One region of the Lysinibacillus sp. FSL K6-4013 genome, then DNA from elsewhere that is predicted to be linked to it. Evidence: riboswitches for the same ligand, from Rfam matches in the RefSeq annotation. Region 1 holds a riboswitch; the other holds the start of a gene.
The links. Region 1 has a riboswitch for S-adenosylmethionine ahead of MHB39_RS02470 (MetQ/NlpA family ABC transporter substrate-binding protein). Riboswitches for the same ligand answer to the same signal wherever they lie in the genome.

Region 1 (11,367 bases):
AATATGGAAATAGCCACATTTTCACCTTTAATAGCTCTGGATTTTCTTGTTCAATCTTCCGTCGCATTCTTAATTGTGAAAAGGCAATGATTAAATAAAGAATCAACGTAATGGCACTGCAGGAACTTAATAAAAACATAAATACTTTATCTGGCGAAACGTAATTCATAATGACCGCAATATACGAGAAAAATGTTGCGGCAAGTATGGCATTGACAGGTGCACCATTTTTGTTTAATTTTAAAAATGCTTTTGGCGCTTCTCCTTTTTCCGCTAAAGAAAATACCATTCGTGATGTAGCATAAAGTGCTGAATTTAGACATGATAATACAGCAGTTAAAACAACAAAATTCATAATTTGTGCGGCTGCAGGAATACCAATATAATCAAGTACCGCTACATAAGGACTTGTTAAAATATCTGAGGAATGCCAAGGTAATAGCGTCACTACAACTGCAATAGAGCCCACATAGAAAATTAAAATACGCCAAGTAATAGAATTGGTAGCTTTTGTGACAGCAGCTAACGGTTCATCCGATTCACCAGCAGCAATCGCAACGATTTCTGTCCCCATAAATGAAAAAATAACGATAACGACACCCATTAGAACAGCGCCAAAACCATTTGGTAAAAAACCACCCTGCCCAACTAAGTTGGTCATACCAACAGCAGTAAAGTTTGGAGCGATACCAAAGATAATAAAGGCACCCAGACCTAGAAAAACGACTATACTTGCAACCTTAATAAGAGAGAACCAATACTCAAACTCACCAAAAGCTTTGACAGAAAGAACATTTGTTAATGTAAGTGCTACAGTTAAGAACAGACTTAATAGCCATAAAGGAATCCCATCATACCAATATTGAATAATGGCAGCTGCTGCTGTTGCCTCTAAAGCAATGGCGATTACCCAGAAAAACCAATACAACCATCCAATCATAAAACCTGCCCACGGACCAATGGCTTCATGTGCATAGTGAGCAAACGATCCACTCGTTGGATTGACTGCCGCCATCTCACCTAGCATACGCATAACTAATACAACGATAATTCCTGCAAATATATACGATAAAATTGCCCCTGGACCAGCTAAGTTAATGACCGAGCCACTCCCCATAAATAGTCCGGCACCGATTACACCGGCAATCGCAATCATCGTCATATGCCGCTTCTTTAATCCTCTTTGTAAATGCGTTTGTTGCCCCATATCTGTCACCTCTTTTAGTAGATTGCTTGATCGCTTACAAAAATCTTACATCTTTCATAACGTTGAAGTAATAGACAAACTGTAAAATTCTATACTTTTGTTTTATACATAATGTAAAATAGACTAAATATTCTTAAAATAAATTAAAAATGATTTTATGAGATAATTTTCAGCATTAAGTAGAAATTATTGAAATCAAACCAAATGGATGCATGTCAAAAGGAGGGGCAAAATTGAGCCCATTTCAACTAAAAGTACTAGACGTTTTACAGAATAAATATTTTCAAAATGCGGAGGTAGTTGCAGGTCATGAGGGATTAACAAGGAACGTGAAATGGGTACATGTACTAGAAATCATACATGTTGATAATTTTTTAGTTGGTGAAGAGTTAGTATTAACTACAGGGCTTAGTCTCCAACATAGTATTGAGGACTTTGTATCCTTTATTGAAGCCATCATTCAAAAAAATTGTGCTGCCCTTTGTATTGAATATGGAACCTCTATTCAAGCAGTACCTGAAGCGATTTTAACACTTGCCAACCGCCACCAGTTTCCTATTATTGTTTTCCATGAAGCAGTTCCTTTTGTTCGTATTACACAGGATTTACATAGCCAAATTATCAATCAGCAGTATCTACTGATTTCTTCACTAGAAGCTTACTCACAAACATTGAACAAAAATGCAGTATTGGGACAAAACACGGACGATATTTTACAAAATATGTATAATGAATTAAAAATACAAATTATGTTTTCCATTAAGGGAAGAGAGCCTGTCTTTTTCCCGAATATGGCGCATAAAAAGCGGCAACAATTCCTAACATTGAATACATCGACTCAGCAATTTAAACATGAGCCTATTTTTCTATTTGATCAACATTATGCCGATTTATCAATTTATCGAGAAGATGGGCTTTTCTCCGAATTTGAATTATTAATATTAGATCGCACGGCAACAGCGTTGGCACAGCTTTTAATGCGAGAGTTTTATATTGAGGAAAAAAAGAATATTGAGGATGCTTCGATTTTAGCTGATTGGATTGATCAAAAACTGTCTAAGGAGGAAATCTACAAATTTATCGTTACACATTATGCTAACTATACACAATCTAGTGGAGCTGTCTTTATTTTGGCCTCTCCTAATACGTTGACAAAGGCTCAGGAGGATGTTGTCTATAGTAAGCTTTATTATCGTAATCTATTTGAGCAACATGGCTTTATTCCATTTTTATTTGAAAGAAAAAGCTATGTTATTTTTATTTTATTGCATACAAAAGATAGTAAAGCCGTTCGTGATATGTTAAACAACATGTTTTCCTCCTTGGCCAAAACGGAATTCTATAAAAAGCAGCAAGCTCAAGGTTATCAGATAGCCATTGGAAAGGTCGTTTGTGATGTAGATGAAATTCCTAAAAGCTATCAAACTGCACTAGAAACCTTATATATTTGTCGAAAAGTACAAACGTCCTCGTTCTTTTATGATGATCTGCATTTATATCATTTAATTTATAAATTACAAATGCAGGTGGATTTACAGGAAGTGATTTATGACTATTTACAGCCCGTTATTGAATACGATGAAAAATATAATAGCAAGCTTCTCGAAACATTGCAGGTATATTTACAAACAAATGGCTCTAAACAGCAAACAGCGAATCAATTGTTTATTGTTCGTCAAACACTCTATCACCGCTTAAAAAAGCTTGAAAGTTTACTAGGGAAAAATTTCATGAACGGGCATAACCGCATTACACTTGAATTTATGCTACTAGCCAATTCATTGATTGAGGATAAGAGCTAGAAAAAAGTAGGCACGCCCAAAAGGGAATCTCCCTTCTAAGCGTGCCTCTTTTTTACCCTTTCACAACTACATCCTGATACAGTCCAGGTCTACGATCATCGTAAACAGGGATTCTTCCACGTACCTCATCGACGATAGAAAAGTCTACATCAATCACCGCTACTTCCTCATCCTCAGCACCAACCCAAAGTACTTCTCCCCAAGGCTGAATAATCATAGATTGCCCATTAAAATTTTCTACCTTTTTCGAAATACGATTTACTGCAATGACAAAGCATTGATTTTCAATTGCACGAGCCTGCAGCAATGTTTTCCAATGGTCAATCCTTGGAGTTGGCCACTGCGCTGGTACAAATAATACCTTTGCTCCTTGTAATGCATGTGCACGTAACCATTCTGGGAAGCGAATATCGTAGCAAATGACACCCGCAGCTTCAATATCATCTAAAGCAAAACGATTCATTTCATCCCCTGCTTCCAAGTAAAGATGCTCGTCCATTAAACGGAAAAGATGTGCCTTGCTGTATTCTCCAACAAGTTCTCCATTACGATTAAAGGTATACATCGTATTATAAAATTTGTCGCCTTTCTTTGTTGAAACAGAGCCCCCTACAATATGTACATCAAGTTCCTTTGCAAGTTTAGCCAAAAAGGCCTTTGTCCGCTCACCATTGATATCTGCTAGCTCAGGTAGTTTCTCTAAAGCATAGCCTGTATTCCACATTTCAGGTAACACGATGATTTCTGCCCCATTTTTTGCAGCTTCACGAATCTTATCCTCGGCACGTTCAAAATTTTCTTCAACCTTGCCAAAGCCAACATTTAATTGAATACATCCGATTTTCATATCCATTCCTCCTCTAGACAATTAACAGAAAAAGTAATACTATTTGCTTCATATTCTTCAATAATAATTATTATATTCTGAAAAAGGTGATCATGCATGGAATTCTCTAAAAAACTACAGCAACTACCCACTCAATTTTTTGCAGCACTCGTTCAAAAAGTAAACTTGGCCCTAGAAGAAGGGCGTGATGTCATTAACCTTGGGCAAGGAAATCCTGATCAGCCAACGCCTACTCACATCATTCAAGCATTACAGGAAGCAGCTGAAAATCCTCAAAACCACAAATATTCACCATTTAGAGGTCTCGCTGAATTACGCCAAGCTGCTGCCGACTTTTATCAACGTGAATATCAGGTAGAACTAAATCCTGATACAGAGGTAGCGATTCTTGGTGGAACAAAAATTGGTCTAGTTGAGCTACCTTTAGCTGTGTTAAACCCTGGTGACACGATGCTCTTACCAGACCCTGGCTATCCAGATTACTTATCAGGTGTCGTACTAGGGGACGTCAATTTTGAAGTGATGCCACTTTTTGCTGAAAATGATTTCTTACCTGATTATCATGCATTACCTGATGAAGTGAAAGAAAAGGCAAAGCTTCTTTACTTAAATTACCCGAACAACCCTACAGGTGGTACAGCATCACTTGCGTTTTTTGAAGAGACCGTTCGCTTTGCGAAGGAGCACAATATTATCGTATCACATGATTTTGCTTATGGGGCAATAGGATTTGACGGTAATAAACCAGTTAGCTTCCTTCAAGCAAAGGGTGCAAAAGAAGTAGGAGTTGAAATGTATACATTATCGAAAACCTATAATATGGCTGGCTGGCGTATAGGCTTCGCTGTAGGGAATGCCGAGATTATTGCTGCTATTAATCTAATTCAGGATCATCTGTTTTGTAGTCAATTCCCTGCCATTCAACAAGCCGCAGCAGTAGCACTGACGGCTTCCCAACAATGTGCGGATGAATTACGAGCTACTTATGAGCGTCGCCGCAATGTACTCATTGAAGAAGCTCGAAGAATTGGCTGGCATGTTACGGCTCCAAAAGGCTCCTTCTTCGCATGGCTCCCTGTACCACTAGGCTATACAAGTGAACAGTTTGCTGATCTTTTGCTCGAAAAAGCTGATATCGCTGTAGCAGCAGGTAATGGCTTCGGTCAATATGGTGAGGGCTATGTGCGCGTAGGGTTGCTGGTTAGTGAGGAGCGCTTACGTGAAGCAATCCATAGAATCGAGCAATTACAATTATTTAATAGATAAGGATGCCGTATCCTGTAGCTATCCCTAGCTACAGGATTATTACTATTTTTCAATTTTCCTTGGTTGCCCTAAACCATTTTCTAATGGATAAAATTGAACATGACCTGTTTCATCATCCCATTTTCGAATATGTTGAATCCCTTGTACCTCTGCCAACACGATGTCAGCAGTAATAACAGGGTTGCCCCCTTTTATTAAATGCCCACCTGATACAACACCCCATTGATCGCTCATAGAGCCATGGAAATGTGTCTCATATCCACCATCTCGCTTACACACCACACCTGAACCTTGAATAAATTCTAATGGTCCCTCTTTTTCAATCACATCACTAAAACGAACTTGAATTGGAGCTGTTGCATCTGGCACTAAATAAACAAAGCTACTTTTTTGAAAGCTGCCAATACAGCTTACAATTGTGGCTGACTCTATACTATTCTCTTCGCAAAGCGCTTCAATCCCTTCAATGATATCTGTTCCCGTTAGAAAACGAGCACTAATAACCTTACCAAATGAACCTATACCATAATTAACTCTTACAGACATTGTTATCCCTCTTTTGTGTCGAAATATTATAATTATATAAAAAATTTAAAAATTATTTATTGACTTACTATACCCTATAAATTATATTAGTTCTATCGGAATTACAAAAAAATATTATAAATCTCTTATCAAGAGTAGCTGAGGGACTGGCCCTATGAAGCTCGGCAACCTCCTTTTTTAAAGGAAGGTGCTAAATCCTGCAAACGATCTTCGTTTGATAGATAAGAGAGGACATCTTTTCATGAGCCTCTCTTAATTTGTAAGAGAGTTTTTTTATTTTCAAGAAACCGATAAAAACAATCTTGGAGGTATTTTCATGAAAAAGAAAAATAAATTTTTAGTAGGTTTAGCAAGTCTAACATTAGTAGCAGCTTTAGCAGGCTGTGGCTCTAAAGAAGATAGTAAAGGCCAAGCTGAGGCAATTAATGAAAAGAAAATCGTCGTAGGTGTCACTTCTGGTCCTCACGAGCAAATTGCAGAAGTAGCAGCTAAAGTAGCAAAAGAAAACGGGCTGGAAGTAGAGCTAAAATCATTTTCTGACTATGTTTTACCTAATACATCCTTAGCTGAAGGTGATCTTGATGCGAACAGCTATCAACACGAGCCTTTCCTGGATACATTTAATAAAGATCATGATACAGATTTAGTACCAGTGGGCAAAACGATTTTAAATCCAATGGGTATCTACTCGGAAAAATATAAATCCTTTGATGACATTCCTGACGGTGCAACGTTTGGCTTACCAAATGACCCAACGAATGGAGCGCGTGCCCTCTTTGTTTTACAGGAAGCTGGCTATATTAAGTTAAAAGATGGCGCAGACTTAACAGCCTCGATCCGTGATGTAGAAGAAAACAAAAAGAATTTAAAATTCATTGAATTAGAGGCAGCTCAAATTCCTAAACAACTTAGTGAAGTAGATGTAGCAGCTATTAATACAAACTTTGCATTAGAAGCTGGCATTAATCCTAAAGATGACTCTATTTTATTGGAATCTACTGATTCTCCATACGTGAACTATATTGTTGTGCGTGCTGAAAATGAAAATGATCCAACAATTAAAAAGTTCGTTGAGGCTTATCAGTCTGATGAGGTACGTCAATTCATCGAAGAAGAGTTTAAAGGTTCTGTAATCCCTAGTTGGTAATACATTCAGAAAGCTTCTATAAGCCGAAGAATCTGCCGAAATTCCTCTATAGGAAAACGAGCAGATTCTTGCTTTTTAGAAGGTTGAGAAAGGAGCAAATAATCGTATGATTCAATTACAAAATATCTCAAAAGAATTTAAATCGAAAAAAGGCATCATAAAAGCTGTGGATGGCATCAATCTTCATGTAAAAAAGGGACAAATTCATGGAGTAATCGGCTATAGTGGTGCTGGGAAAAGTACACTCATTCGTTGCGTTAATCTACTAGAACGTCCTACAGCGGGAAAAGTAGTGATAGACAATGTAGACATTACGACCCTTTCTCTTCATGAATTACGTCAAACACGCCAAAAAATCGGGATGATCTTTCAGCACTTCAATCTACTAAAAACAGCAACGGTTTACAATAATATTGCTGTTCCCTTAAAGCTGCTAGGCTATAAAGAGGCGGAAGTAAAAAACCGAGTAGCTAAGTATGCCGAAATTGTCGGCTTAACAGATAAACTAGATAGTTACCCAAATCAACTTTCAGGTGGTCAAAAACAGCGTGTGGCTATTGCACGTGCCTTAGCACAGGAACCAGAGATTTTACTTAGTGACGAAGCAACAAGTGCACTTGATCCTGAAACAACGGAAGCCATTCTTGAATTGTTGTTAAAAATTAATCGGGAATTAGGCATTACGATTCTGCTCATCACCCATGAAATGAATGTAATTCAAAAAATTTGCGATGAGGTTTCTGTTCTAGAGTCAGGGAAAGTTGTGGAATTTGGCACAGCGATTGAACTTTTTGCAAAACCGAAGCACCCTACAACGCGAAAGTTTTTGAATACAATTTCACAACGTAATTTATCCCCTTCTCTTATTGAGCAATTAAATGTTTCAGGAAGTGTAATCCGTTTAACATTTCTTGGTGAAAGTACTGGTAAGCCATTATTAGCAGAAGTCACTAAGATATACGATGTGCAACCAAATATTTTAACAGCTAATATTATTGAATTAAAAAACGGTATTGTCGGCAATATTGTGGTGCATCTACATGGGGAGACGCATATTGTCCAAAAGGCGCTAACGTATTTTTCAGAGAATGGCGTAGCAGTGGAAGAATTAGGAGGTGCGTTCAATGAGTAGTATCCAAAGCTTCTTTACAGATTGGTCAGATGTTATTGGCAAAGCAATTATCGAAACATTTCAAATGGTCGGAATTTCATTGTTGTTCTCCATTCTAATTGGTATTCCATTAGGGCTATTAATCGTTTTAACTCGACCAGGACAATCCTTTGAAAATAAATTTTTCTATCAGTTTTTTAATCTATTCATCAATATTGTTCGCTCTGTTCCATTTATCATTTTATTATTCTTCATCTTACCTTTTACCAAGCTAATTGTTGGTACAACAATTGGTGTTAAAGGTGTAATCGTTCCATTAGTTGTTTACACGGCTCCTTATATAGCACGACTGATGGAATCTGCCCTTTTAGAAGTGGATTCAGGAGTGGTAGAAGCCTACACAGCTATGGGTATTAAACGTCGCCATATAATTTGGCATGTATTATTACGTGAAGCTCGACCATCTATTATTTTAGGCTTAACGATTGCCACAATAGGATTAATTGGTGCAACAGCAATGGCAGGAATGGTTGGTGCTGGCGGTTTAGGTGACCTTGCCTATCGCTATGGTCATTTACGTTATGAGGTTGATGTGATGTATGCAACTGTCTTTATTTTAATCATCCTTGTACAGAGCATTCAATCCATCGGTAACCGCTTCGCTGCGAAGTTGAAAAAAGATTAAGAGGAGAATGAAGATGACAAAGGAAATTTATGTAGAGAAAAATGGCTATATTGCAACGTTAGTATTAAACCGCCCAGAAAAACGAAATTCTTTATCAAGGGCAATGTTTCAAGCTATAGCAGACCACCTTGAGCAACTACGTGTAGATTCTACTATCAAGCTCTTAATTGTTCGCGGTGTCAATGAAGTAGCCTTCTCATCTGGTGCAGATATTAGCGAGTTTTTAGATGTTCGTTATGCTACAGACAATGCCAAAGCCTATAATGAATTGGCTTTAAAGGCGATCGATGCTCTTTATAAATTTCCGCACCCGACAATTGCTATGATTCAGGGCTTAGCAATTGGTGGTGGCTTAGAGTTAGCAAACGCTTGTGATTTTAGAATAGCAACACCTAAGAGTAAGCTAGGTATCACCGCTGCAAACATAGGCATTGTCTATAATTTAGAAAGCACGAAACGTCTCATCAATATTGTTGGTGTCGCTAAGGCAAAGGAAATTTTGTACACAGCTACTATTTTTACAGCTGAAGAAGGAAAAAATATTGGTTTAATCACGGCCCTACATGAACCAGAGGATATTGAAAAGGCCACAGTGCAATTCGCTGAACATTTATTAAGTAAATCATCCATTGCAAACGCAGGCATCAAAAAAATTATCCAAGCAATTGTAGATGGTGAAAATGAAGAAAACGATGAGCTGGCACAGTTAGTTTTGGATTCATTTAGTTCAGATGATTATAACGAAGGTATTCAAGCCTTTTTAAATAAAAGAAAGCCTATTTTCAATCAATAAGTGAGGTAGTAACGATGACAAACATAACTGATGGCGATCTACTCTTAAAAAATATAACTGCACAAGCCCCCTTCCCCATTTGCTTTGCAGATTTAGAAAAGGCCGTAGCGGAAAAAATCGAAGCTGGACCTTTTGGCTACATCCGCTCAGGTGCTGGCGGTGAACAAACACTGCGCAATAATCGTGCAGCTTTTGAGAAGTATTCCATTGTTCCCCGATTTTTAAATGATGTGTCAAAAGTTGATACATCGGTTCATTTGTTTGGTAAAACATATCCAACTCCCTTGCTTTTTGCTCCTGTAGGCATGAACGGAATGGTTCACGATGAAGGTGAGCTTGCCGTTGCACGTGCCGCCCAGTTTTTAAATATTCCTTATATACAAAGCACCGTTTCCACTTTTGCTCTTGAAGAAGTTGCTCTAGCTGCCCCTTCTGCAACAAAATGGTTTCAATTATATTGGTCTACTAATGAAGAAATTGCTTTTAGTATGGCTGCACGTGCAGAGGAAGCTGGATTTGAAGCGATCGTTTTAACTGTCGATACCGTAATGCTTGGCTGGCGTGAAGAAGATGTACGCAATCAATTTTCACCATTGAAGCTAGGCTATGCAAGAGGAAATTATATGAATGACCCCGTTTTTACAGCCACTTTACCTGATGATTCATTCGAGTCCTATGTACAAGGTGTCTTGCAAAATGTCTTCCACCCAACACTTAATTGGGCGCATGTTCGAGAGTTAAAAAAACGTACAAATCTTCCTATATTATTGAAGGGAATTTTACATCCTGAAGATGCAAAGCTAGCTATCGACAATGGTATTGATGGCATTATTGTATCAAACCATGGCGGCCGTCAATTAGATGGCGTGATTGGTTCACTTGATGCCCTTCCTGCTATTGCGAAAGTTGTGCATGGACAAATTCCTATTATATTAGATAGTGGTGTATATCGTGGCATGGATGCCTTAAAAGCACTTGCTTTAGGAGCGGATGCCGTTGCAATTGGGCGTCCTTTCGTCTATGGGCTAGCCCTTGAAGGACAACAAGGCGTCGAAAAGGTGATGACCAATCTTTATGATGAATTAAAGGTTTCCATCGCATTAGCAGGCGCCACCTCTGTCAAGGGATTACGTAACATCACATTAGTCAAACAGGATGGGACTGAGGTTAAATGAAACAAGCATTACAAGGATTAAAGGTTGTCGATTTATCACAAGTCTTAGCGGGTCCTTATTGCACGATGGTGTTAGCAGATATGGGTGCAGAAGTTATCAAAATTGAAAAATATCCAAATGGAGACGATACCCGTACAATGGGTCCATTCGTTAATGAAGAAAGTCATATGTATATGATGGTTAATCGTAATAAAAAAGGTGTCTGCATCAATTTAAAAACTACTGAGGGACTGGCTTTATTTAAAGAATTGATTCAATCTGTTGATGTACTTGTGGAAAATTATCGACCAGGTGTCACGAAAAAGCTTGGGATTGATTATGACACATTAAAAGCCATCAATCCGGGCCTAATTTACTGCTCTATTTCCGGTTATGGTCAAACAGGTCCTTATAGTCAAAAGGGTGGCTATGACATTATGGCTCAGGGTCTGAGTGGCTTAATGCATATGACAGGTGAAGCAGATGGCCGACCTGTAAAAGTTGGCTTTGCGGTGAATGATATTGCCGCTGCACAAACAGCCTTACAATCCATTTTAATGGCCTATATCTATAAGCTTCGTAGTGGTGAAGGTCAATATATTGATGTGTCCTTAGTGGAGTCAGGTCTTGCGTGGACTGTTTGGGAAGCCGCTGCTTACTTCGGACAAGGTGAGTTACCTGAGCGAACAGGAACCGCCCATCGTGTGTCAGCGCCCTATCAAGGTTTCAAAACACAGGATGACTATATTCTAGTAGGTGCTGGCAATCAAAAGCTATGGGAGATTTTTGCTGTAAAGGTTGTCAATCGA
Region 2 (11,367 bases), 1.7 Mb from region 1:
CTTTAATCCTAACCCTAAATCTTGTGTATAGGATGAAATGGTTGCACTCCATTGAGAATATGCTAGCCAGCATAAAACGGAGGATGCACTAATTATTAACAAAGCATAAAAAGGTGCCTTGTTTACGATTCGTTTACTTTCGCTCAAGACATTTTTAGGTGCAATACTGCCCACTTCCAAACGCTTAAATGTAAATAAGGCAATGAAAAAGAATAAAATATACATACCTAAATTCACTTTAAACACATAGTCAAATTGATAATCTGCCACAATACCGGCAAGGGCAGGACCTACGGCAACACCGACATTTTGTGCTAAATAGATAGTATTAAAAGCCTTACGTCCACCTTCTGGCCAGGCAGCCCCAGCTAAGGCAAACATACCTGGGAAAACAATGCCTCCACTAAAGCCTAGTATCGTTAAAAACCACACATAATGTGGCCAGCCGTGCCAAATTGTTAAGCCAATTAATGAAGCAATCGTTAACAGGATGCCAAGCATAATAGCTTTATAGCCACCAATTCTATCAAATAAGTAACCACCTAATAGATTACCTAATACTCCAGCAGCAGAATTCAGCATTAAGACAAAACCAGCCATTGCTAAAGATTTGCCTAAATAATCATGCATATAAATGGCATTCAAAGGCCATAAAAAAGAGTTGCCTGTTGTGTTCACAAGCATTCCGATAATTAAAAACCAAACACGTTTTGGCATAGGATGACCTCCATTATTTCGCTTCTCTAAATAGTTAGTGTATGCTGAAATACTTAAAAGCACAAGGAAAATAATTTTACCTTTTTTTCAAGACTTCTACCCTATTTTCAGTCGTTTTTATTTTTGTTTCTTACCATTTTTCTGCATCCATAACATGATAATACCCTTCCCCCATGACGGAACGAAAAGCACATGATAGAATAGAGCGTTAGAGGAGTGAAATAAATGACAGAGACAAATTTTCCTTTTCCCTCAGAGGGGAAAAGATACTATACATGGAATCGCTATTTACGTGACCAATTTGGTCATAAAGTATTTAAAGTGGCGTTAGATGCAGGCTTTGATTGCCCTAACCGTGACGGCACAGTCGCTTTTGGTGGCTGTACATTTTGTAGTGCTGCAGGTTCCGGTGATTTTGCTGGCAATAAGGTAGATCCAATTGATGTACAATTTGCTGAAATCCGAGACAAAATGCATCAGAAATGGAAGGATGGCAAATACATGGCTTATTTCCAAGCCTACACAAATACACATGCCCCGCTGCCAGTTTTAAAAGAAAAATTTGAAGCAGCTTTGGCGCAAGAAGGTGTAGTAGGTCTTTCTATTGCTACTCGTCCTGATTGTTTACCAGATGATGTTGTCGAATATTTAGCGGAATTAAATGAGCGAACATATTTATGGATTGAGCTTGGTCTTCAAACGGTGCATGAGAAAACTGCCAATCTTATTAATCGCGCCCATGATTATGCAACGTATGTGGAAGGCGTTGAAAAATTGCGTAAGCATGGCATTCGAGTTTGCTCACATATCATTAACGGATTGCCTCTCGAAGACTATGACATGATGATGGAAACGGCACGCGCAGTTGCACAATTAGATGTCCAAGGCATTAAAATCCACTTACTTCATCTATTAAAAGGAACGCCTATGGTGAAGCAATATGAAAAAGGTATGTTAGAATTTTTAGACCAAGATGTGTATACAAAACTAGTAGCAGACCAATTAGAAATCCTGCCACCTGAAATGGTCATTCATCGTATTACAGGCGATGGACCGATTGATTTAATGATTGGACCAATGTGGAGTGTCAATAAATGGGAAGTTTTGAATGGTATTGACGCTGAGCTTGAACGTCGAGGTAGTTGGCAAGGGAAGTTGTATAAGGCAGAGGTTACGAAATGAAATTACAACGTGTTTTACAATATGCCCAGCAGTTATTAAAAGATAGTATAGAAGAGGGAGATACGGCTGTTGATGCGACTGCAGGAAACGGTCATGACACATTATTTCTGGCACAGCTTGTTGGGGATGAAGGACAAGTTTATGCCTTTGATGTCCAAAAAGAGGCGGTTGATGCGACACTCCTTCGACTTTTAGATCATGGTTTAGAACATCGGGCAGTCGTTTTAAATAAAGGGCATGAGGAAGTCATGCAATATGTACACAAGCCAGTAGCTGCAGCTATCTTCAATCTCGGCTATTTACCTGGCAGCAACCATGATATTATTACAAGGCCTCATACAACAATCCAAGCTATTGAAAATATATTAAAGCTCTTAAAAGTGGGAGGATTGATTGTTCTTGTTATTTATCATGGTCATCCAGGTGGAAAAGAAGAACGTGATAAGGTCATTGATTATGTAAGTCAACTTCCGCAAAAATATGTCCATGTCTTAAAATATGCATTTCTTAATCAACAAAATGATCCGCCTTTCGTCATTGCATTAGAAAAAATGAAAGAATACCCTATTTAATAGTATTGTTGAGGACAAGCTAAAAGGCGACCAACTAGTAAACTAGCTGATCGCCTTGCACTTTATCTATTTATTATTACGTTTTTCATTATATTCAACCCAGAAATCTGCACCTTTAATGCCTAGTTTACGAGGATCAAAGACTGGATCTTTTCCTTCTTTTTTCTGTTTCTCGTAATCTTTTAATGCAACAATAGCTGGTTTCATAATAATTAAAATAGCCAGAACGTTAATCCAAACCATTAGACCAAGACCTACATCTCCCATTGCCCATGCTAGACCAGACGTACGGATTGTACCATAGAAGGCTGCAACTAAAATAGCAATCTTTGCAATCCAAATGAAAATCTTTTCTGTGCTACCTCTAAATAAATAAGCGACATTTGTCTCTGCAATATAGTAGTAAGCCATAATTGTTGTAAAGGCAAAGAAGAATAACGCAATGGCTACAAATGGAGCACCAAAGCCAGGTAATGATGAGTCAACTGCATATTGTGTATAGGCTGCACCTGCTTCAATACTTTTCGCAAAGGTCATTTGCTCATCGCCTGCTAATCCACCACTATTAAATTGTCCAATATGGATAAATGGATCTGCTCCTTCAGCTGCCTTTTCATCTTGTACATTGTACATACCTGTAAATAAAATCATAAATGCCGTAGCAGAACAAATTAGTAATGTATCAATATACACAGACGCCGCTTGAACAATTCCTTGCTTAGCAGGATGCGATACTTCCGCTGCTGCTGCAGGGTGAGCACCCGTTCCTTGACCAGCTTCATTGGAATAAATTCCACGTTTAACACCCCAAGCAATGGCAGAACCAATAATGCCCCCAAAAATCTCTTGGGCACCAAAGGCACTTGAGAAAATCAATGCAAATACTGTTGGTACTTCAGAGATATTCATAACAATAATGATAATAGCCATAATGATGTATGCTAATGCCATAAAAGGTACAATGATTTGGGCTGCATTTGCAATAGATTTAACACCACCGATAATAATTGCGCCTAATAAAACAACAATAATAAGACCTGTAATCCAAGTTTCCAAACCGAAAGCGTTTTCAACAGCACCTGCAATGGCGTTTGATTGGACGCCAGGCATTAAGATTAACATCGCAATCAAAGCAGCCACAGCAAAAATAACTGCAAACCATTTTTGGCCCATTCCTTTTTCTATGTAAAAGGCCGGTCCACCACGATATTCAGTATCTTTCTCTTCTTTATAGATTTGAGCTAATGTTGACTCTACATACGCGGTTGCCGCACCTATGAAAGCGATTGCCCACATCCAAAAGACAGCACCAGGTCCTCCCATTCCAATCGCTGTCGCAGTACCAGCAATATTACCTGTACCTACACGTCCTGATAATGCGATAGACATTGCTTGGAATGAAGATATTCCCTTTTCCGATTTCTCCCCTTTAAACATTAAAACAAACATATCTTTAATGTGCCTTACTTGTAGGAACCTTGTAATAATTGAGAAAAATAACCCAATTAATAAGATGCCATAAATAAACCATGGTCCCCATAAAATACCATTCAACTTCTCCACAATTACATCCATTTTACCCCTCCAATTTGAATTACCTTACTTTAAGTCATTATAGTATTACACTTTTCAGAAAATTACAATATTATTTTTAAGTAACAATATTTAAGTAAGTAACCTAGTAAATGGAAGGGGGTAAAACTATTTAATTATATAACCAATTCTTCGAAGAGCATTATTAATAAAATCTCGTATATACATAAAAATCTCTTCCCGCTCTCCCTCATGAAATAAATTATGATAACAATTTGCCCATTCTTTAAACTGAAATTCCGTGAATTCCTGTTGATGAAGCCAATTTCGAGTTTGGCGGGTGTCCGTAATTTTATCCTTCTCAGCTGTCATAATGAGCATAGGCATATTTGGCATTTCACCTTTAGGCAGCATCACTAAATTTTTCATCATCTGCTGAAGCTCTCGATACCATTTCACAGAAACAACAGACATGAGCGGAACCTCATCTTTCATTTCTTCTCTACCTTCAATACTACGTGTTAATTTCTCTAATGTAATGTCATGTGTCAATTTCACATTCGCTGTTAACGCACTTAGACTTGTTAAAGCATTTGTTAATTTACCTGGTAATAGCTTTAGTTGCAACCAAGGTGATGTTAAAATTATGCCTGCACATTCATATTGTCTCTTTTGCAGTGTATGAAGAATTAATGTTGCACCTAGTCCATGACCTATTACAAAGGTTGGTAAATTATATGAAAAAGCATTTTCAATCAGGTTTCTTGTATATTTATTGTACAATTTGAAGTCCTCATCATGGACACGAGCAAACCTTGCATTCACCCCATGATTCGGTAAATCCCCCATGACTATGTGGAAGCCTTCTAATCTTAATTTCTCTATCAGCCATGCATACCAACGGTGATTTTCATAAGCACCATGAAGAATAGCAATCACAGCTTTTGCTTGTCCATCAGCTTCCCATTTCCACATTTACATAGTCCTCCTAAAAAATAATTACTCTTTGATTATATCGAAATAAATAGCACATTTTAATTTTATATTTCCATAAAGTTGCGTATTTGATACGATAATACTACATTATAGAAAGAAAAGAGGCGATTTTCATGATTTATCCATTTAGAGATAAAACGCCAAAGATCGATCCATCTGTTTTCATTGCTGATTACGCAACTGTTACGGGTGATGTAACAATTGGCGCTGAAACAACCATTTGGTTTAATACAGTTATTCGTGGTGATGTTTCCCCAACGATTATTGGTAAACGTGTCAGTATTCAGGATCTTTGCTGTTTACACCAAAGTCCAAAATATCCACTCATTATTGAAGATGAGGTAACAGTTGGACACCAAGTCACTTTACATAGTTGTACAATTCGCAAAAATGCCTTAATTGGTATGGGTTCCATTATTTTAGACGGAGCTGAGATTGGAGAAGGTGCATTTATTGGAGCAGGAAGCCTAGTACCTCCTGGTAAAGTCATTCCTCCAAATAGTTTAGCATTAGGTCGTCCAGCAAAAGTTGTCCGAGAATTAAATGCTGAAGATAAAGAGGACATGGAACGCATTGTACGAGAATACGCAGAAAAAGGTCAATATTATAAGTCACTTCAGAAATAAATAAGATACACAAAAAATCAATACTAACGAAAAAATCCCTCGCGTTTTCGTGTACCGATTATGTTCACGAATTCTAGCGAGGTATTTTTTGTAAAAAAACAAAAGGAGCAATGTTGCCCCTTTGCTTATTAATACATTAGAATAATTTTCTAATGACTTCATTACTTTAGTTCAATAGTTTATAAACGTGCTTTTTCTCGTAGTGCGTCGGCTTTATCAATTTGCTCCCATGGTACATTTAAATCTGTACGACCAAAATGTCCATACGCAGCAGTTTGTTTATAAATTGGACGACGAAGATCAAGCATTTTAATAATACCTGCTGGGCGTAAATCGAATAGCTCGCGTACCCATTCAACGATCTCGCTTTCTTTTACTCTACCTGTGCCAAATGTATCGACAGCAATGGAAACAGGCTGAGCAACGCCAATCGCATAGGCAAGTTGTACTTCAGCACGCTCTGCTAAGCCAGCTGCTACGATGTTTTTTGCTACATAACGTGCCGCATATGCTGCTGAGCGGTCTACCTTGGTTGCATCCTTACCTGAGAAGGCACCACCACCGTGACGTGCATAACCACCGTATGTATCAACAATGATTTTACGTCCTGTTAATCCAGCATCGCCTTTTGGTCCACCAATTACGAAACGGCCAGTTGGGTTGATGAAGTATTTAGTGTTAGTATCTAATAATTCACTCGGTACAACGGGTGCAATAACAAATTCTTTTAAATCCGCTTGAATTTGTTCAAGTGTTGCTTCTTCATCATGCTGTGTTGAAATAACAATTGTATCCACGCGAACGGGTACATTATTGTCATCATATTCAATCGTTACTTGCGTTTTACCATCAGGACGTAAATAGGCAAGTTCACCTGATTTACGTACTTCTGTTAAACGGCGTGCTAATTTGTGAGCCAAGCTAATTGGTAATGGCATAAGCTCTGGTGTTTCATTACATGCATAGCCAAACATTAAGCCTTGGTCACCAGCACCGATTGCTTCAATATCAGCATCTGTCATAGAGCCTTCACGTGCCTCTAATGCCTGATCAACACCCTGTGCAATATCAGGTGATTGTTCACCAATCGCCACAAGCACCGCTAAGTTTTCTGCATCGAAGCCATATTTACCACGTGTATAGCCAATTTCTGCTACAGTATCACGAACGATACCTTTAATATCAACATAAGTAGAAGTTGTAATTTCTCCTGCTACTAATACTAATCCTGTTGTTACGGTTGTTTCACATGCTACACGCGCATTTGGATCTTCTGCTAAAATAGCATCTAAAATGGCATCCGAGATTTGGTCACAAATCTTATCTGGATGTCCTTCTGTTACACTCTCTGATGTAAACAGTCGACGGTTTGTCATTTGGTTTTCCTCCTAAATACTCTTACAATAAGTAGTTGTGTATGAATACGGTACTCATTACCCATGTCAAGTCCGCTCCTAAGGATTGAACTCTCAAGCCGTTACTGCTGCTTTTAACACGAGGATTTCGAAAGATCCGTCATTATAATAAGGAAAGAACTACATATACTTACCTTTACATTGATTTTTAACAATAAAAAAATCCTTTTCTCACGTTACTTTACATGAGGAAAGGAATAATGACTGCGTAACCTTTCACTCTTATCGTTCAAGGGATGTTCCCTTGCATCAGGTTGGCACCAGCGCATGTCGTGAAATAGTTCATGCAGGTTGCCGGGTTTCACAGGGCCTGACCCTCCACCAGCTCGGGATAAGAGTATCCGTTCAATTTCATGTTACTCAAAAGGTCGAACGTTGTCAAATATTTTCTTATGTATTACTGTATAGAAAGGAAAGAACCTATTACACAAAAACTTTTCATACTTGGATGATGATGTAAATAGAAGCAAATTAATCCCTACAACATACCTAGCTACTTGTGGTAACATATGTGTGGCTCAATTTTCATGCCTAATTACAGTAGGATTGATGGTATTCTACTCGAAAAACATTATTTTTTGTCAGTTTATTGAAAAGTGGTAAAAACTCTAAAATAATTTCTTAATTAGTATAGATTATTTAAGCAATTGTGTTATACTATTTTTGAAATTAAGAAAAAATCCCTCTAAATCAAGGGAATACTATAAAAAAGGATGGTATTTAATCGATGAATTCAGTAGAAATTGCAAACGAACTGAAGGAATTATTAAACGGCGGTAACATTAATGTTCAACTTTCAGTACCACAATTAGCAGAAAAAGCTACATCTCGTGGTGAAGCAATGTTAACAGTAGATGGCGCAGTTCGTGCAGAAACTGGCAAATACACTGGTCGTTCACCTAAAGATAAATATACGGTAGAAGAAGAAAGCACAAAAGATCAAATTGACTGGGGTAAAGTCAACCAACCAATTTCTTCTGAAGTGTTCGATAACCTATATGTAAAAGTAATAAAATATTTAAAAGAACGTGACGAGTTATTCGTATTCAAAGGCTTTGCAGGTGCTGACAAAGATTCACAATTAAGCATTCAAGTTATTAATGAATACGCATGGCACAATCTTTTTGCTCATCAATTATTTATCCGTCCAACAGCAGATGAATTAGCTTCTCATGTTGCCGACTTCACTGTCATCTCAGCTCCGAACTTTAAAGCAGATCCTGCGGTTGATGGTACTGCCTCTGAAACATTCATTATCGTATCACTTGAAAAGAAAATTATTTTAATTGGTGGTACTGAATATGCTGGTGAAATGAAAAAATCTATTTTTGGTATCATGAACTACTTATTACCACAACAAGGTATCCTTTCAATGCACTGTTCAGCAAACGTAGGTGAAGCTGGCGATGTGGCATTATTCTTCGGTCTATCTGGTACTGGTAAAACGACGTTATCAGCTGACCCAGATCGTAAGCTTATCGGTGACGATGAACACGGTTGGTCTGATAATGGTGTGTTCAACATTGAGGGTGGTTGCTATGCAAAAACAATCAATCTTTCTGCTGAAAAAGAACCAGAAATCTACAATGCAATTCGCTTCGGCTCTGTATTAGAAAATGTAGCTGTTGATCCAGAAACTCGTATTTGTGACTATGATGACGGTTCTCTAACAGAAAATACACGTGTAGCTTACCCAATCCAATATATCGAAAATATCGTTGATCCTTCTGTTGCAGGTCATCCAAAAACAATCATCTTCCTAACAGCTGATGCATTTGGCGTGTTACCTCCAATCAGTAAATTAACAAAAGAACAAGCAATGTATCACTTCCTAAGCGGGTTCACTTCTAAACTTGCAGGAACAGAACGTGGTGTAACTGAGCCAGAACCAGTTTTCTCTACTTGTTTCGGTTCTCCATTCCTTCCACTTCCTGCTACAGTATATGCAGAAATGTTAGGACAAAAAATTGACGAGCACGGTGCACAAGTATTCCTAGTGAACACTGGTTGGACTGGTGGCGAATATGGCACAGGTAGCCGTATGAAACTTTCTTACACACGTACAATGGTTCGTGCAGCAATTGATGGTAAATTAGCAGATGTTGAAACGACACAAGATGCTGTGTTTGGTTTACACATTCCAACAGCAGTTGAAGGTGTACCTTCAGAAGTGTTAAACCCTCGTGAAGCATGGGCAGATAAAGCTGCATACGATGCAAAAGCTGCTGAGCTTGCAGGCTTATTCAATGAAAACTTCAAGAAATTCTCAAACGTTTCTGAAGCCATCACTACACTTGGTGGCCCATTAAAATAACGACTAAATAAAAGACAAAGGGAACGAATACGTTGTTCCCTTTGTCTTTTTTGTATTCTCTAAGCTTTATTGTTGCTTCATCCACTTGCAAAGAGCACTGACAGTTTCACGATTTTTTGCTGGTGGATATTGATGTGCGTAGTTAAGATCATACCAAGTTTCGAATGATTTATTTGCATCCTCTAAAAAAAATGCCAATTGTCTGGCATGTTCTATATCTACATTTTCATCACGATAGCCATGAATGATAAGTACAGGGGCTGTTATCCGCTCTATCTCAAAAAGCGGTGTTCTTGCATCATACGCTTCTGGTACACGATTCGGTGTTCCTCCAATAACGCGCTTCATCATCCTGCGCATATCTGTACGTTCCCAATAAGTGGCCGTTGCATCAGAAACACCTGCCCATGTTACAACAGAAGTAATATCCTTTCTTAAAATGGCTGTCCACAGAGCCATAATACCACCTCGCGAAAAACCAAAAACATGGATATTGTCATTGCAAAATTGTTTCAGTACATCTACTGCGTAGACCGCATCGTAACGGTCTGCCCCTGCAAATTCGTCACGTCCCTCTCCCCCACGATTCCCACGATAGTATGGGGCAAATACGATAAAGCCCTGCGCAGCAAATTGTGCAATACGAGAGGGTCTTACCATCCCAATGCTTTGCATACCGCCTCTTAAATATAAAAAGCCATCATATGTACCTTCTTTTTTTGGTTCCGCTAATAACCCTTTTATACGCAAGCCCTGTGATAGATAGGTTATTTCTGTTAGTCGTATTGCTGGATTGGGTGAGGGATAGGCACGTTTTTCCACAATTTCACCATTGTATGTCACGGTCTTTCAACTCCTCCAGCATTTTCTTCATCCCCTCATCCTTCATGTGAAAGCTCAAGTTAGGATGCTGAGCAAATTCTTCATCGGTTAACCAAAGCATGCCTGATGTCTCTAAATCAAATTCTATGTCCTCTTGCGCTAAAAATTGTGCCGTGTAAACGGTTTTACAAAAAACGATTTCATCATGCACTGCATACTCTGCGAACCATTGAAGATTTTTTACATGAACACCCGTTTCTTCAAAAACTTCTCGAATTGCCGCCTCCTCTAATGTTTCACCTTCTTCTAACTTCCCCCCTGGCACTTCTACACCTCGTCGTTTATGGACAGTACATAACCATTTATTCTTATGCTTTAAAAGGACAAGGACGTGTTTAGGTTCTACTTTAAATTCACCTCTTGTAAAACTCAAATCTACTTGTAGGCCATGTAAATCTGTAAATGTTAACATCTATTCAACCTCACGTTCTTTCTTGTTGCAAAACAAAAGTTACTTTTTTTCATCATTGCTTCTATTTTATGGACAGAATTTAATCATCATTCCTATTCCTATCTATATTAACTATAGTGTAATCCTACAATGACAAGCAACTCTTAACTACAGTCTTGTAAAGCATGAAAAAAGCGTGCTTCAAAAGAAGACACGCTTTTCTTTAGATGACTTGCTGACCGTCAAAGTAGACAATTGGGCTTTTTACAACACAATCGATATGAACATCTGACGCATTGGCTCCTCCGAATGGTGCATTACTGCCAAAAGCAATATGTATTGTCCCAAATACCTTCTCATCCTCTAATACATTGCCGCATAGGATGGCACTTTTATTGGCCCCAATGCCAAACTCGGCAATAATTCTACCATTACCTTCCCCAAGTAAAGCAAGTAGACGTGCACCATCAGGACCGATTGCCTCTTCTAAGCGACCATTCTTAATTTTTAATAATAATGGCTCCTTTAAGACACCAATATTTGCAATAGAGCCATCTACTAAAATCTCTCCATTCGCAGATGTTTCTATTGGCGCAATATATGATTCTCCTGAAGGAATATTTCCATACTCACCTGGTTGACGAATAACACCAGTGGAACGAATTCCTAAACGGCCTTCTACACTAAACGTGAGCTCATGGCCATCCTTGACAATACGAATACCTTTTGCCGTATCAAG

Region 2: another riboswitch for S-adenosylmethionine. It lies ahead of metK (methionine adenosyltransferase); the one in region 1 lies ahead of MHB39_RS02470 (MetQ/NlpA family ABC transporter substrate-binding protein).

The regions. Positions count from the first base shown of each region.
Region 1 covers NZ_CP152031.1:505,272-516,638, reverse strand. Annotated here, with positions in the region: gene MHB39_RS02495 (amino acid permease) at 1-1,207, opposite strand, end outside; gene MHB39_RS02490 (PucR family transcriptional regulator ligand-binding domain-containing protein) at 1,441-3,009, shown strand; gene MHB39_RS02485 (carbon-nitrogen family hydrolase) at 3,062-3,856, opposite strand; gene MHB39_RS02480 (pyridoxal phosphate-dependent aminotransferase) at 3,953-5,122, shown strand; gene MHB39_RS02475 (PPC domain-containing DNA-binding protein) at 5,165-5,668, opposite strand; SAM riboswitch class I at 5,791-5,896, shown strand; gene MHB39_RS02470 (MetQ/NlpA family ABC transporter substrate-binding protein) at 5,985-6,815, shown strand; gene MHB39_RS02465 (ATP-binding cassette domain-containing protein) at 6,922-7,947, shown strand; gene MHB39_RS02460 (methionine ABC transporter permease) at 7,940-8,611, shown strand; gene MHB39_RS02455 (enoyl-CoA hydratase-related protein) at 8,625-9,404, shown strand; gene MHB39_RS02450 (alpha-hydroxy acid oxidase) at 9,419-10,579, shown strand; gene MHB39_RS02445 (CoA transferase) at 10,576-11,367, shown strand, end outside.
Region 2 covers NZ_CP152031.1:3,523,970-3,535,336, forward strand. Annotated here, with positions in the region: gene MHB39_RS17330 (MFS transporter) at 1-717, opposite strand, end outside; gene MHB39_RS17335 (TIGR01212 family radical SAM protein) at 943-1,899, shown strand; gene MHB39_RS17340 (class I SAM-dependent methyltransferase) at 1,896-2,471, shown strand; gene MHB39_RS17345 (alanine/glycine:cation symporter family protein) at 2,538-4,046, opposite strand; gene MHB39_RS17350 (alpha/beta hydrolase) at 4,173-4,979, opposite strand; gene MHB39_RS17355 (gamma carbonic anhydrase family protein) at 5,114-5,626, shown strand; gene metK (methionine adenosyltransferase) at 5,806-7,002, opposite strand; SAM riboswitch class I at 7,261-7,379, opposite strand; gene pckA (phosphoenolpyruvate carboxykinase (ATP)) at 7,769-9,355, shown strand; gene MHB39_RS17370 (prolyl oligopeptidase family serine peptidase) at 9,422-10,198, opposite strand; gene MHB39_RS17375 (NUDIX domain-containing protein) at 10,182-10,649, opposite strand; gene MHB39_RS17380 (aminopeptidase) at 10,852-11,367, opposite strand, start outside.